2 linked regions of the Peribacillus sp. FSL E2-0218 genome follow. Each later gene encodes a partner of the first gene's protein in a complex. Links are inferred from orthologs where the notes say so. Each region holds a gene or a part of one and is shown on either strand. Other genes may lie near its edges.

Region 1 (5,160 bases):
GTTTCATGGATTTTGTAAGCGGGGATAAGAAATTCTCCTTTGACCAGTGGCTGAAGGGCATCACAAAATTCGTTTTTCATGAGCTGCTCGTCAACGGCAAGCTGCTGGGCTCTCTTATCCTGTTAACTGTTTTCAGCATGTTTTTGCAGAATTTGCAGAATGCGTTCGAGCAAAGTTCCGTGAGTAAGGTCGCTTATGCAATCGTTTATATGGTGCTTATCATTCTGGCGCTCAACAGTTTCCATGTCGCGATCGAATATACAAAAGACACGATAGATTTGATGATTTCCTTTTTGATGGCGCTCATCCCGCTTCTTTTGGCTTTGATAGCTGCGTCAGGCGGGCTTATATCAGCGGCCTTCTTTCATCCGGTCTTAATGTTTTTAATGAACACAAGCGGCATCCTGGTGCAATTCATCGTTCTCCCCTTATTATTCTTTGCAGCGATTTTGAGCATCGTCAGCACGCTGACCGAACATTACAAAGTAACACAGCTCGCCCAGCTTCTCCGTAACTTTGCCATCGGCATCCTTGGAGCGTTCATGACCATATTCCTTGGCGTCATTTCCGTTCAAGGGGCATCCTCCGCTGTAGCGGACGGGGTTACGATCAGAACGGCCAAATTCGTGACAGGTAACTTCATACCAGTAATCGGGCGCATGTTCACTGATGCAACGGATACGGTCATCAGTGCCTCCGTCCTTCTGAAAAATACGGTGGGCTTATCGGGCGTCATCATATTGCTGCTCATCACGACCTTTCCAGCGATAAAAATCCTGATGATTTCTTTTGTCTATAAACTGGCAGCCAGTCTTTTGCAGCCGCTTGGCGGCGGTCCGGTAATAAAATGCCTCGACATCATCAGTAAAAGCATGATTTATATTTTTGCCGCCTTGGCGATCGTATCACTCATGTTCTTTTTAAGTATCACCGTAATTATTGCCTCTGGAAACATTACACTGATGGTTCGTTAGAAAGGAGGAGGGCTTGGTGAGTTTTTTAGCTGGCTGGGTATCCAATATCATTGTGTTCGTTTTGCTTGCCACAGTAATCGATATGCTCCTTCCCAATTCAGCCTTGCAGAAATATGCCAAAATGGTCATCGGACTTTTATTGATTGCGATCATCATCACTCCTATATTGGGGTTATTCAATAAGGATTTCGATGAAATATTATCTGCCGCGACGAGCGAATTTGAAAATCAGAAAAAAAAAGATTTGGGAAATTTGACAGAAATGAAGAAAAAAGAAATACAAGCTACCCAGGGTGCATATATTTTAAAACAAATGGCTGTTGACTTAAAGGCAGATGTGGAAGAGGAGCTGATGAAGGATTATAACATGAAGATCAGTGCGATTGATGTTGCCGTCAAGAATGAGGAAAAACCAAGCGTGGAAGATTTGCAAAATATCAACATTTCTTTGGAAAAGGCAGAAGGGAAAGAAGACACTTCGATAGAGGCTGTTGCAAAAATCGATATTAACGCAGAGAGGCCATCACCTTCGAACGATGCCAATCTGGATGCGGTCAAAAGTTTTCTGGCAACAAGTTGGTCTGTCGATAAAGAGATCATTGAAATCGCCGGGGAAAGGAAGTGACTTAAGTATTGAACAAAGACAAAGGTCCATTATCCTGGCTGCAAAAACTATTGAATAAGGATCCTGACCAAAAAGAGCCGAAGGAAAAAAAACCTTCCCTGTATGTCTATGCTTTAATCGTTGTCCTTTTGGGAGCGGGGATCATGATGGCAGGTAATCTGTTGACCACCAACCAGACGGGACAAACATCCGACGTGAAGACGGTATTCAATAACAAGCAAGAAGAAAAGGATGATGTCGAAACATTCGGTCAGAAAAATCAATCCGAATTCAAGAACACGAAGGATTATGAAATATACCTTCAAAATGAAATGAAGGAAGCGTTGGAATCGATAACGGGAGTCAAGGATGTAAAAGTCGTAATCTACGTGGATGCATCCGAGAAAAAAGTATATGAAAGAAATAAAGTCACCCAAAAGCAGGTCACGCAAGAAACCGATCAGGAAGGCGGCAAAAGGACGGTCGAGGATACATCGGTGGATGAACAACTAGTTTTAGTCAAAAGCGGCGAAAAAGAAGGGCCGATCATTTCCGAAACAAAGAAACCTATTGTAAGGGGAGTCCTTGTAGTCGCTAAAGGAGCCGAAAACATTCAAATCAAAAAGTGGATCGTCGAAGCTGTCACACGATCACTTGATGTACCGAGTCACAGGGTTTCTGTCATGCCTAAAAAATAAGGGGGAAAATTATCATGTTATTAAAAAAGCAAACGGTTTGGTTATTGACTATGCTAAGTCTGGTCGTTGTCCTTTCAGTCTATTATTTAACCGCTCCTGAAGAAAATGCTGCCGATATGACGGCAACGGAGCAAGCGGAAAAGGCGGAAAATAAGGCGGAAAATAAGGCAGAAAACAAAACGGAAATGAAAACAGACAACAAAGCTGACACAAAAGGTGAAAGCAAAGGGAATAAAGAATCGTCCAAAAATGCAGAAGGTTCATCTGTAACGATAGCATCAGGGGATGAATTCGAATCATTAAGGATGCAGATCGAGGATGAACGCGCAAAGCTGAATGAAGAATTGACAGAAAAGATGGGCAATACAGACCTTTCGGCTGAAGAAAGAGACGAAGCGTATGCTAAAATCGAACAATTAAGTGAAACGAAGGTTAAAGAAAATATCATTGAAAACTTAATTGTGGCCATGGATTATAATGCTGCATTGGTTCGCGTCGATGGTACGGATGTTAAGGTAAGTGTCAAGGCTGATAAACAAACAAAAACAGAAGCCAACAACATTATCCGCCTGGTCCGCAAAGAAGTGAGCGATGCACAAAATGTAGTGGTCGATTTCCAACCTGAAAAATAATCTCAAATCAGAAGGAAACTCTGATACACAACAGCTCTAGTTTGAAGGTCTCCCTTTATAAAAAAAGGGATTTTTTTTTTGTCTTTTTCTCGTTAGTGCATCAGGAGTAAATTTTAGAGGAAAAGCTTTTTTATGCCATTTGATAGTGGGAAATCAACCAGGTATAAAGAATATACTTTTCTAAAATAGTAATATAAAGGGGAGTAACTGTTACTCCAGAAGGATAATCGCTGAAATATCCAGGTAAATGCAAAGGAAATGAAGGGTAAAGAATTCACAATATTATAATAAAGGTGTAGAATGGAAGTATGGATATCAACTTGCAACTAATCTATCATTGAATTTGTATAAGCTAATATTGTATGATGTTAGAAGCTGGTCATAAACTTTTCAATTCTCTACAGGAAACAATATTTTGGGAAAGTGAAATTTCTGTTATAAAACAGGTAGCGTGAATTCGCTTTCGGATGGAGGACCGGCTTCATCTTGCAGAATTGGACAAGATAGAGATAAGCTGAGGGTAAGAGGGTATAAGATGTTACATAAAATATTATTGCCTCACAAACTCATATTAAATTAGACAAGGGGTGCACAAAATGAAAGTGCAAGAAATTCGTGAAATCATCAAGCTAGTCGATCAATCCAATATAAGTGAATTCGTTTATGAAAATGAAGGAACGAAAATTAAATTAAAGAAAACTGAAACGGTTACAGCCATCCAGCCGGCAATTTCTCTGGACGCCCTTCAAGCCAATGCAGCTGTCGAGGTTAAGCCTGCCGCTGCTCCTGAGGCGGTAAAAGCTGTTGAACCGGCAGCACCGGCTCCTGCCGTCTCTGAACGGGAAAATTTACATAAGATCACATCTCCTATGGTAGGGACATTTTACCAATCACCTGCACCGGATTCTCCGGCCTACGTAAAAGCGGGCGATAAAGTGACAACGGATTCGATTGTCTGCATCGTCGAGGCGATGAAACTCTTCAATGAAATCGAAGCCGAAGTTAGCGGTGAAGTCGTTGAAGTCCTTGTAAAAGAAGGACAACTTGTAGAATATGGTCAACCATTATTTTTAGTAAAGCCGGAATGAGGAGCTGTTTCTAAATGATTAAAAAGGTATTAATTGCCAATCGAGGCGAAATTGCTGTCCGAATCATCCGGGCATGCAAGGAGCTGGGGATTGAGACTGTAGCGGTTTATTCGGAAGCTGACAAAGAAGCCCTTCATGTCCAAATTGCCGATGAAGCCTATTGCATCGGTCCCAAACTATCCAAAGACAGTTATTTAAATACAACGAACATCATCAGTACGGCCAAGAAAACGGGATCGGATGCGATTCACCCTGGATATGGTTTCCTTGCTGAAAATGCGAATTTTGCGGAGCTTTGCCGTGAATGCAATATCATATTCATCGGTCCTAGCCCTGAAGCGATCAATAAAATGGGAACTAAGGACGTGGCAAGGGAAACGATGCGAAAAGCTGGGGTTCCGATCGTTCCCGGTTCCAAAGGCATCATCAAAGATACCGATGAGGGAGTGGCCCTTGCCAATGAAATGGGCTACCCAGTCATCATCAAAGCCACTGCCGGCGGCGGCGGTAAAGGGATCCGGGTCGCAAGGACCGAAGAAGATCTCATCAAGGGCATTAACATCACGCAACAGGAAGCCGCGACGGCATTCGGCAATCCGGGTGTTTATATTGAAAAATTCATTGAGGATTTCCGTCATGTTGAAATTCAAGTCATGGCCGATAACCATGGCAATGCCATCCATTTAGGTGAGCGTGACTGTTCCATTCAACGACGCTTGCAAAAGCTGGTTGAAGAAACTCCATCTCCGGCACTGGATGGTGAAACACGTGCGGAAATGGGGCAGGCTGCAGTTACGGCGGCTCTTGCGGTTAATTATTCAGGAGCCGGTACCGTCGAATTTATTTATGACTATGTGAATAGAAAATACTACTTTATGGAAATGAATACACGTATCCAGGTTGAACACCCAGTCACGGAAATGGTGACAGGAGTGGATTTGATCAAAGAACAAATCAAAGTCGCTTCAGGTGATAAACTATCCCTTTCACAAGAGGATGTAACGTTTAACGGCTGGTCCATCGAATGCCGGATCAATGCGGAAAACCCAGAAAAGAATTTTATGCCTTCAGCTGGAAAAATACACATGTATTTACCTCCAGGAGGGTATGGAGTAAGGGTGGACTCCGCAGCATACCCAGGGTACTCGATACCGCCATATTATG
Region 2 (3,982 bases), 1.7 Mb from region 1 along the record:
CATCGGATTTTAACTGGGAGCGCCAAGGCAACCAGATCGTCATTACGACAAGGGGCTCAGGGCACGGCGTAGGGATGAGCCAATACGGTGCAAATGGAATGGCCAGGGAAGGAAAAAACTATGAAGATATCGTAAAGTATTATTATAAAGGAGTCAAAGTACAGTCCTCCAATAAGTGGCTGAATACGATGACCGCAAAAAAATGAGAGACGGGATATCCCGTCTCTCATTTTTTTGCGGTCGCTTTTTCGATGATGGTCAAAAAGCCCCGTTCATGCTTGAAATAATGATATTGGACATGGAAATAGACAGCAGCCACTCCAATGATATCTTTTATTATATCTATTAAGGTTGCTGAGCGGTACGGAATGAAGGATTGATGGTATTCATCCAAGACTCCGTAGAGGCATGCTACAAGGGCAGCCAGCAAGCTTAGGCCTGGTTTCAGTTTTTGGTTTGCGGCAAGGGCCGATACGAATAATATGAACAAAAGGGCGAATTCCACAAGATGAAGCGCCTCTTTTATAAATCGGTCAATCGACGATGATGGGAGGTCAAGAATCATGTCATCGGGGTTGCCTGACATGATCCAGATCGCAATCATATATAGAAAAGGCAGTAAGGTTAACACGAGTTTAAGGGCTTTTTTCATAAATTAAACATCCTTCGGCAGTAAGATACCAAACATTTTACCATTCCGCGAATAAAATCGGTTTCATTTCCACAAAATAAATCTAAAAAATTTTTTTCATGCGTGTATATAATCTTAACAAAATGTTCAGAATGATTGCTGAGGTGATTAATATGAGAGAGGAAGAAAAGAAATCAACTTCCACAATCCGACGTATACTAAAACAGCGTTGGGCGTTAGCAACAATCTATATCGCAAGTGCAGCCATAATCTTAGCCGCGGCCTTCTTATTACAAAATAGTTTTAATGATTCAGCTAATGATAGCAAAGAGGAATCAGCTGAAACAGGTAAAAACTATGGCGAGCCGTCAGTAGAGGTCAATAGTAATCTTGAAACAACCAAGATGCCTGTGGCCAATGCAGATAAGACGGTAATCAAGAAACAATTTTATGATGTGAATGCAGATGAAAAGGCACAAGAAGATGCTTTGGTTTTCTACAACAATAGATATGAGCAAAACAAAGGGATCGACATTGCAATGGAAGACGGAAAGTCTTTCGATGTTAAGGCTTCATTAAGCGGGAATGTAACGAAAGTTCAAAATGATGCCTTACTTGGAAATCTAATCGAAGTAGCGCATGAAGATGGTGTCGTTACTCGTTATCAATCTGTTAAAGACATTAAAGTTGCCGTTGGCGATAAGGTAAAGCAAGGACAATCGCTTGCTGCAGCCGGAAAAAGCCAAATCAATGAAGAAGCGGGCGTACATGTTCACTTCGAAATCAGAAAAGATAACATCGCGTTGAACCCAATCGAGTTTTTTGATAAACAAGCTTCTGCCATTCAAGCTGCAACTGAAGCGGAAGGAAGCGAACTTGACGACTCAGCCAAAAAAGAAGAAACACCTGCAGTCGAAGAATCTGAAACTGGCAAGGAAGAGACTCCTGCCGTTGACGAAACTGACGAAGGCACCGAGTTAGAGAATGGCACGGATAAGGAAGGCTCAACTCCAGCTGAAGATACAACGGAAGAAAGCGGTTCTTTAAAAGATTCGTTAAATCAATCTAATTAATAAAAAGATTTTTCATAAATCAAAACGAAAACCTTGGGCGTTACGAATGACAACAACTGAAAATTTGGTAAAAGAAAGCCGTTCACTCTGGACGGCTTTCTTTTTTTTCGGGGAAATACGTTCACTTTTGCTGAAACTTTTGAATTTCCGACAAATTTCTTGGGAAATAATTTTCTCCTTACAAAATAAAACAGGTCATACTTAGAAATATATCCAAACCTCCTGTCCCATTAGGCATATATTCTTAACCAAGCTAATAAGATGTTATAAACCATGCAAAGAGAGTGTTTGAGGTGAGGAATCGTTTATTACAAATTATCTAATAGGTGAATAATTCTATCTTTCATTGTTTATAGGGCAGCGGTATTCGATTCGAAAAATACGAATCTCATTTCACACTTCTCACATCCAATTTGGGGAGGTCGAGTGGTGTGCACGATTACATCAAAGAAAGAACCATCAAGATAGGAAAGTATATCGTGGAAACTAGAAAAACGGTCCGCGTCATTGCAAAAGAGTTCGGAGTCTCTAAAAGTACAGTCCATAAAGACTTAACGGAGAGGCTGCCAGAAATTAATCCTGATTTGGCTAACGAAGTAAAGGATATATTGGATTATCATAAATCCATCCGTCACCTTAGGGGCGGGGAAGCAACGAAATTAAAATATAAACGCTCTGAAAGAGAAGAAGAAATCGTCAAATAAACAGGGGACCATTCCGGCATTTGGATGTGAGTCGAGCCATCAGGGACAGGATGAAATCCGAACCTTGACGGCCATTCACTGCCGGGTTTTTTTTTTGGCAAAAACAAGGATAGTACATATGGTATTGAAATTACTTACATTTTGGTAAAATAGGAAATAAAAGTATTCATTAACGTTTATTTATAATTCATACTTACTTGTGTCAATGCAATATGGTAAAATAAACAATTAGGACAGAAGTAGGTTATATGTGAGGATATTCAAGGAGGATTTAAGAAATGTTTGCTAGAGATATTGGGATAGATCTTGGAACAGCCAATGTTCTTATACATGTCAAAGGTAAAGGAATTGTGTTAAATGAGCCTTCGGTAGTGGCGATTGATAAGAATACGAACCGTGTTCTTGCAGTCGGGGAAGAAGCTCGTAAAATGGTAGGCCGGACCCCGGGAAACATCATCGCCATTCGCCCTTTGAAAGATGGAGTCATTGCCGATTTTGATGTAACAGAATCGATGCTTAAGCATTTTATCAATACATTGAATGTCAAGGGCTTCCTTTCCAAGCCGAGGATTCTGATTTGCTGCCCGACAAACATAACGAGTGTCGAACAAAAGGCAATCAAAGAAGCTGCTGAAAAAAGCGGCGGGAAAAAAGTATTTCTTGAAGAAGAACCGAAAGTGGCTGCAATCGGCGCCGGCATGGATATTTTTCAACCGAGCGGCAATATGGTCGTGGACATAGGCGGAGGTACGACGGATATTGCCGTACTGTCAATGGGTGACATCGTTACATCTTCTTCCATTAAAATGGCCGGTGACAAATTCGACAACGAAATCCTGCATTATATCAAGCGGAAGTACAAGCTTCTGATTGGTGAGCGTACAGCGGAAAACATCAAGATCCAGGTTGCGACGGTATTCCCAGGTTCACGCAATGAAGTCATCGACATTCGTGGCCGTGATATGGTGTCGGGCCTGCCTAGGACCATATCTGTCAACTCTGAAGAAATCGAGGAAGCTCTTCGCGAGCAGGTTTCCGTCATTGTACAAGCTGCCAAAAGCGTGCTTGAGCGGACACCGCCTGAACTTTCGGCTGACATCATCGACCGCGGCGTCATCTTAACGGGCGGGGGAGCCTTGCTTCATGGCATCGATTTACTGCTTGCCGAAGAACTTAAAGTCCCTGTACTGGTTGCAGAGCATCCAATGGATTGTGTAGCAATAGGAACTGGGATCATGCTCGATAATATGGACAAGTTGCCAAGGCACAAATTCAACTAAAAAGCGGATGGAAATCTGCATCATAAGATAAGGGTCTAAGGTTCAGACAAACATGGGGCATAGTGAAAGTGCGTGCGGTTCTAGTACTGATGAGCAATAGGCCCTCTTCTTTTATATCGGGTATTTAACACCATTCCTTTAAATCTGACCTAACCAATATTATTTCTGCCTAAAGCTTTTCATTTTCCTTAAGATACCGATGTTCATGTCCGATAAGAAAGATATGAGGAAATGAACGGCAGGAGTCTTTAAAGAATGAGGAGTGAAGAAGATGCTAAGAGGATTTTATACAGC

What was found.
Region 2: the proteins of MHI53_RS15655 (region 1) and MHI53_RS23995 are in contact, whole or in part, in a crystal structure (PDB 3TUF), measured with the Bacillus subtilis proteins. The link is inferred for Peribacillus sp. FSL E2-0218 from one-to-one orthologs.

Annotation. Positions count from the first base shown.
Region 1 is NZ_CP150304.1:3,258,225-3,263,384, reverse strand. The notes cover bases 1,396-4,099. They hold MHI53_RS15655 (SpoIIIAH-like family protein), read left to right. Parts: upstream 1,396-2,290; coding sequence 2,291-2,908; downstream 2,909-4,099. Other genes in these bases: accC (acetyl-CoA carboxylase biotin carboxylase subunit), read left to right, coding at 4,011-4,099; accB (acetyl-CoA carboxylase biotin carboxyl carrier protein), read left to right, coding at 3,505-3,996; spoIIIAG (stage III sporulation protein AG), read left to right, coding at 1,608-2,276; spoIIIAF (stage III sporulation protein AF), read left to right, coding at 1,396-1,599. Outside these bases: spoIIIAE (stage III sporulation protein AE), read left to right, coding at 1-974; more of spoIIIAF, read left to right, coding at 991-1,395; more of accC, read left to right, coding at 4,100-5,160. UniProt on the Bacillus subtilis protein: Involved in forespore engulfment. Forms a channel with SpoIIIAH that is open on the forespore end and closed (or gated) on the mother cell end.
Region 2 is NZ_CP150304.1:4,959,088-4,963,069, reverse strand. The notes cover bases 1-2,754. They hold MHI53_RS23995 (M23 family metallopeptidase), read left to right. Parts: upstream 1-804; coding sequence 805-1,704; downstream 1,705-2,754. Other genes in these bases: MHI53_RS23985 (rod shape-determining protein), read left to right, coding at 2,687-2,754; spoIIID (sporulation transcriptional regulator SpoIIID), read left to right, coding at 2,136-2,408; MHI53_RS24000 (VanZ family protein), read right to left, coding at 227-652; spoIID (stage II sporulation protein D), read left to right, coding at 1-206. Outside these bases: more of MHI53_RS23985, read left to right, coding at 2,755-3,688; MHI53_RS23980 (flagellar hook-basal body protein), read left to right, coding at 3,960-3,982. UniProt on the Bacillus subtilis protein: Involved in forespore engulfment and required for anchoring membrane proteins on the forespore side of the septal membrane. Forms a channel with SpoIIIAH that is open on the forespore end and closed (or gated) on the mother cell end.